Regions from separate parts of the Lysobacter sp. TAB13 genome, predicted to be linked through region 1. Evidence: riboswitches for the same ligand, from Rfam matches in the RefSeq annotation. Region 1 holds a riboswitch; the other holds the start of a gene.
What was found. Region 1 has a riboswitch for glycine ahead of gcvP (aminomethyl-transferring glycine dehydrogenase). Riboswitches for the same ligand answer to the same signal wherever they lie in the genome.

Region 1 (3,307 bases):
GGGTGCTGCAGGAACGCGGACTTGCGCACCAGCGCGGACGGGATCGCGTCGGCGGTGGAGGCGTCGAGCGCGTCGATGTCGAGCGTGGCGCCGAACAGGCCGGCCAGCGCGGTCAGATCGTCGCGGTTGACGGTTTCGTCCAGGCTCAGGCCGACGCTGCCCGCGTCGATCGCGCGCAGGTTGATCGAGGCGGCGCTGGCCTTGGCGTGGATCGCCTTGGCATCGACGCCGCTGATGTGCAGGGTGTCGAAGAAACCGTCCGCGACTTGCACGCCGGCCTTGCGCAGCGCGGCGGCGAGGATCGCGGCCTGGCGGTGGATGCGGCGGGCGATGCGGGTCAGGCCGTCGGGGCCGTGGTAGACCGCGTACATGCTGGCCATGACCGCCAGTAGCACCTGCGCGGTGCAGATGTTGGAGGTGGCCTTCTCGCGGCGGATGTGCTGCTCGCGGGTCTGCAGGGTCAGGCGGTAGGCCGGCTTGCCGTCGGTGTCGACCGACACGCCGATCAGGCGGCCCGGCATCGAGCGCTTGTACGCGTCGCGGCAGGCCATGAAGCCGGCGTGCGGGCCGCCGAAGCCGAACGGCACGCCGAAGCGCTGGGTGTTGCCGACCACGATATCGGCGCCGAATTCGCCCGGCGCCTTGAGCAGGGTCAGCGCGAGCAGATCGCTGGCGACCGCGACGATGCCGCCGCGCGCGTGCACCGCGTCGGACACGGCCTGATAGTCGTGCACGCCGCCGAAGGTATCCGGGTATTGCAGCAGCACGCCGTAGGCTTCGACCTTGAGCGCGTCGGCGTCGTCGCCGATGTGCAGCTTGATGTCGAGCGGCTCGGCGCGCGTGCGCAGCACTTCCAGGGTCTGCGGATGGATGTTCTTCGAGACGAAGAAAGTGTTGGACTTCGACTTGGCCGAGCGCTTGGCCAGGGTCATCGCTTCGGCCGCGGCGGTGCCTTCGTCCAGCAGCGAGGCGTTGGCGATCTCCATCCCGGTCAGGTCGGCGATCATGGTCTGGAAGTTGATCAGCGCTTCCATGCGGCCCTGCGAGATTTCCGCCTGGTACGGCGTGTAGGCCGTGTACCACGCCGGGTTCTCCAGGATGTTGCGCAGGATGACGTTCGGGGTGTGGGTGCCGTAGTAGCCGCGGCCGATGAAGCTGCGGAACACCTGGTTCCGGGTGGCGATGGCGCGGATCTTGGCGAGCGCTTCGACTTCGCTGATCGCCGCCGGCAGGGCCAGCGGTTGGGTCGATTTGATCGAACCGGGGACGATGGCGTCGGTCAGCGCTTCGAGCGAGTCGTAGCCGACCTTGCCCAGCATGTGGCCGATCTCGGCGTCGTTGGGGCCGATGTGGCGCTCGATGAAAGCGTCGTGGTGCTCGAGAGCGCGCAGGGATACGTTCGTCATGGGCAGGGGGCGTCCTAAGGCAACGTGCGGTGCCGCACGCGAGGCGCCCCTCTGTCCTTTTGCCTGAGAGTTTGGAAGCGTGCTGCGGTCAGGCAGCCGGGGGAGGGGAGGGCCGTGGGGCCGCACCTGTCCGCGCTCGCTTCGTGCCCCTTCGGCGCCGGTTCCGTCCGGTTGTTGCTCGGGCGGTCGGTCTCTCCAGAGTTTTGTACACGCGGCGGTATGGGGCCTGAGCGATTACGGGCGTTGCGCCTTCGGCAGCGGGCTCTGGCTTGAAGGCCGGGCCGCTTCTCCCACCGGGTGTTTCAAGACCGGGATTATAGCGGTTGATGGGGCGGGAGGGGACGGGGTGGGGCTGTTCAGGTGATGGGGGTGGGGGGCGGCGGTTGGGCTGAGGGGGGCTGATGCGGCCTTGCCAGATTCGCGACCAGCCACCCCACGCCCGTCATTCCCGCGAACGCGGGAATCCAGTGTCTTTCGGCCGGAGTGGTTCGTAACCTCACATGCGCGGACGTCAAAGTCGCTGGATTCCCGCGTTCGCGGGAATGACGGCTGTGGGCGACGGGGACTCAGCCGTGAATTGCGTTGAGCCTTGCGCCTGCAGCCGGCCGCCGCCTGACAGCCGATACCAACTCCCGACTCCCGACACATAGAAACAACTTCGCAACCCGATCGCGCACGCCCGCGGCGTTATGCTGTCGGCCCCCCTCAGCCCGCAACGGATGCCCGCATGAGCGCACGGCCGTTCCAGCTATTGCAACTCGACCACGTAGTGCTGCGCGTGCGCGACACCGCGGCGATGATCGCCTTCTATTGCGATGTCCTGGGCTGCAGCGTCGAGCGGCGCCAGGACGCCATCGGCCTGGTGCAGTTGCGCGCCGGTTCCTCGCTGATCGACCTGGTCGATGTCGAAGGCAAGATCGGCCGCATGGGCGGGGCCGCGCCCGGCGAGCAGGCGCGCAACATGGATCATCTGTGCCTGCGCGCCGAACCCTTCGATCGCGACGCCATCGTCGAGCATCTGCAGGCCCACGGCGTGCGCATCGGCGACTTCGGCTCGCGCTACGGCGCCGAGGGCGAAGGCCCGTCGCAGTATCTGTTCGATCCGGAAGGCAATCTGGTCGAACTCAAGGGTCCGCCGGACCAGGTGCCGATCGCCACCCACGCCCCCAACGCAGCGACCTGATGAGCCCCGACGCCGGAACCTCCGTAAAAGCCCCGTCGCTGCGCCGGCTGACCTTGTTGCTCGGCGGCCTGGCCATGTTCGGGCCGTTCTCGATCGACACCATCTTCCCGGCGTTCGCGGTGATGGGCACCGAGTTGAACGCCGACAAGTTGCAGATGCAGCAGACCATCAGCGTCTATCTGGCCGCGTATGCGCTGATGAGCATCGTGCACGGGCCGCTGTCGGATGCGATCGGGCGGCGCAAGGTGATCATCGGCGGGCTGACGGTATTTACCCTGGCGTCGGCGGCTTGCGCCTTGTCTACGGATCTGCCCACTTTGCTTTTTTGTCGCGCGATCCAAGGGCTGTCGGCCGGTGTCGGACTCATCGTCGGCCGCGCCGTGATCCGCGACCTGCTGCACGGCGACGATGCGCAGCGGTTGATGAGCCAGGTGATGATGGTCTTCGGCATCGCTCCGGCGATCGCGCCGATCATCGGCGAATGGATCCTGGGCCGGGCGCATTGGCCGGCGATCTTCTGGTTCCTGGTCGCCTTCTCGGTGTTGCTGCTGGCCTCGGTGATCTTCCTGCTGCCGGAAACCCATCCGCCGCAGGCGCGGCTGGCGCTCAAGCCCAAGCGTCTGCTGCGCGACTATGTCGCGATCTTCCTCAATCCGCGGTTCCAGCGCCTGACCGCGGTCGGCGCCTTTAATTTCGGCGCGCTGTTCCTGTACATCGC
Region 2 (3,307 bases), on a different contig from region 1:
CGGCGGCGCCAACCTGAGCAGTTTCGAAGGTGAATCGCTCGACAGCGCCGCGTTCAAGGCCAAGTCGGAGGAATTCGGCAAGCAACTCACCGAGGCGTTGAAGACCGCCGGCTACCCGGCCAAGGCCGATCCGGCGCAGATCAACAAGCCGATGGTGATCGCGCTGCTGACCTTCCTGGTGCTGCTGGTGACGATGGTCTACGGGCCGATCGCCGCCTGGCTGGTGGAACTGTTCCCGACCCGCATCCGCTACACCTCGATGTCGCTGCCGTACCACATCGGCAACGGCTGGTTCGGCGGCTTCCTGCCGTTCACCGCCTTCGCCATCGTGGCGGCGACCGGCAACATCTACAGCGGCCTGTGGTATCCGATCATCGTCGCGGCGATGACGGTGGTGATCGGCGCGTTGTTCCTGCCGGAAACCAAGGATCGCGACATCACCGAGTAAGCGACTTGTCCATCGGTTGCGAACGACGCCGGCCTCGCGCCGGCGTCGTTCGTTGCGGCATCGGTCGTTCGCTCTAGAATCGGCCGCATGGAGTCGCTGCCCGCATTGCTCGCCCAAGCCCGCGCCTGCACCGTATGCGCGGCGCATCTGCCGCACGGGCCGCGCCCGGTGTTGCAGATGGAAGCGAGCGCGCGGATTCTGATCGCGGGACAAGCGCCGGGACGCAAGGTGCACGCGTCGGGCATTCCGTTCGACGACGCCAGCGGCGAGCGCTTGCGCGCGTGGCTGGGGATGAGCCGCGAGACGTTCTACGATGCGCGTCGCGTGGCGATCGTGCCGATGGGGTTCTGTTATCCAGGCACGAGCAAATCCGGCGATCTGCCGCCGCGGCCCGAATGCGTCGCGACCTGGCACGCGCGCCTGCTGCCGCAACTGCGCGAGCTGCGATTGAGCCTGGCCATCGGCCAGTACGCGCAGGCCTATCATCTGCCTGGCGCCGGTCGTTCGTTGACGCAGGCGGTAGCGGCATGGCGCGACACCTGGCCGCTCAAGCTCGCGCTGCCGCATCCCAGCCCGCGCAATCAGGCCTGGCTCAAGCGTAATCCGTGGTTCGAACGCGAACTGCTGCCGGTGCTGCGCGAACGCGTGGCGCGGGTGCTCGACGGCGCCGATTGAACGCGGCCGCTCACTGATACACGAACTTCGGCATTTCCCACTCAAAGCGGATCGCCAGCAACCGGAAGGCGAAACCGCCGCCCAGACACAGCAGCACGCTGAGGTTCTCCGCCACGCCCAGGCGCAGCATCAGCAGATACGCCACGCCGGTCAGCAACGAAATCACCGCGTACAACTCGCGCTGGAACACCAGCGGAATCTCGTTGCACAGCACATCGCGCAACACGCCGCCGAAGGCGCCGGTGAGCATGCCGGCGATCACCACGATCACCGGCGCGTGGCCGCCCTCGCGCGCGACCGCGCAGCCGATCAGGGTGAAGGCGATCAGGCCCAGCGCGTCCAGCCACAGGAACGCGCGGCGCAGGTAATGCAGTTTCTTGGCCAGGAAGGTCGCCGCGATCGCCGCGCACACGGTGTAGGCGAGGTACTCGGGATGCTTCACCCAGCCCAGCGGATAGTGGCCGAGCACGATGTCGCGCAGCGAGCCGCCGCCGAGCGCGGTCACGCTGGCGATGATGACCACGCCGAACAGGTCCATGCGCCGGCGCCCGGCGGACAGCGCGCCGGTCATGGCTTCGGCGCTGATGGCGATGAGGTAGATGATCTGCAGCAACACGGCGCAACTCCGTCGGACGAACGCGGGGAAACCGCGCACGCGCGAACGAAGACAGGGGCGGGACTGAACGCACAAGTTCGAGCGCCGCCGAACGCGCAGTCACGTAAGAACGCGATCGCGCGCCGATACCGATGTCTCCGAGGCCATGGCCGCGGCGCCGCTCCCGCTGTCCTTTTACCTGAGAGTTTGCGCGGCCCGGCGCAGTGCGCCGGCGGCCGCTTGCCCCTTCGGTGGGCCGCATGGCGGCCTCTCTCCAGATCGGCGATGTGTTCGCAGTGTTCCGGCCGAACGGCCGAGCCTGAGCGATTATGGGAGCCTGCGCCTTCGGCGGGCGACGGCTTGCGGGCCGGCGCCACTCTTCTGCGAACCGGCGCATGGTAGCAGGCGCCGCGCCCGCGAATCCCGCGGCCGGCACCGGTGAACCTTTTCCGCCAGATCGCGACTACAGGATCGAACCCCGCCGGAATCGCCTCTTGAACGCCCCTGCCGCCCACGCCGCGACGCCCGCCGATCCCCGCTACGACGAGTGGCTGGTCGTGCGTTGCCAGCTCGGCGAGCGCGACGCCTTCGAAACCCTGATCCGGCGCTGGCACGGGCCGATTCGCGGCTACGCGCGGCGCCTGTGCGGCGACGACGAACTCGCCGACGAGATCGCGCAGGACACCTGGCTGCGCGTGCTGCGCGGCATCGCCGGATTGCGCGACGGCGCCTGTCTGCGCGCGTGGCTGTTCGGCATCGCCCGGCGCGCGCTGATGGACCGGTTGCGCGGCCGCTACGCCGCGCCGCCTCAAGCGGAACAGATCGATCCCGACAGCGTGCCCGGCGAGGACGCCGCACCGGAGCAGGCGCTCGACCACGCCATGGACCTGGACCGGCTGCAACGCGGCCTGGACCGCCTGCCGCTGATCGAGCGCGAAGTGCTGAGCCTGTTCTATCTGCAACAGCTGTCGCTGCAAGACATCGCGCAGGTACTTGAACTACCGGTCGGCACGGTCAAATCGCGCCTGTTCCGCGCGCGCGGCCTGCTGCGGCAGCAATTGGATCCCACCGGAGCGGATCGATGAGCACCCATACGAATTCCACCGCCACCAGCGACGACGCGCCCTTGCCCGAAGCGCTGCGCCTGTTGCTGGAACAGGAACTCTCGCCCGGCGCGCGCCTGGCCTACGTCGGTCTGCTGTTGCTCGCACTCGCGGCCGGCATCACCGTGGCCTCGCTGTGGCTCACCGAGCCCTCGCTGCCGATGCGCACCCAGGTCGCGTTCGCGGCGATGCTGGTGATCGCGCTGTCGTGGTGCGGCTTCGCGATCTGGGCCTTGCTCCACCGGCGCGTGCTGTACGCGCGCCATCGGCTGGTATCGGCGCGCATGGCCACGCTGTTCTGCGCGGCCTTCAGCGCTGGCGCCTTCATCCTCGCCGCCATCGGCGGCGGCGGCCTCGGTGCTTTCCTCGCCGGCGTGCTGGGCCTGATCATGCTGGCGGTGGCGATGGCGCTGTTGCTGCGCGCGCATCGTTACTACGACGGTTTGCGCCGGCGGCAATCGGAGTTGCAACGCGCCCTCGATGAGC

Region 2: it holds a riboswitch for glycine, as region 1 does, so the genes downstream of both, AB4Y92_RS20190 (trimeric intracellular cation channel family protein) here and gcvP (aminomethyl-transferring glycine dehydrogenase) in region 1, are expected to answer to the same signal.

Annotation. Positions count from the first base shown of each region.
Region 1 covers NZ_JBFRDR010000011.1:92,909-96,215, reverse strand. The annotation lists gene gcvP (aminomethyl-transferring glycine dehydrogenase) at 1-1,406, opposite strand, end outside; glycine riboswitch at 1,612-1,709, opposite strand; gene AB4Y92_RS14690 (VOC family protein) at 2,134-2,589, shown strand; gene AB4Y92_RS14685 (multidrug effflux MFS transporter) at 2,589-3,307, shown strand, end outside.
Region 2 covers NZ_JBFRDR010000021.1:5,454-8,760, forward strand. The annotation lists gene AB4Y92_RS20180 (MFS transporter) at 1-448, shown strand, start outside; gene AB4Y92_RS20185 (uracil-DNA glycosylase family protein) at 536-1,123, shown strand; gene AB4Y92_RS20190 (trimeric intracellular cation channel family protein) at 1,134-1,739, opposite strand; glycine riboswitch at 1,898-2,006, opposite strand; gene AB4Y92_RS20195 (RNA polymerase sigma factor) at 2,213-2,803, shown strand; gene AB4Y92_RS20200 (hypothetical protein) at 2,800-3,307, shown strand, end outside.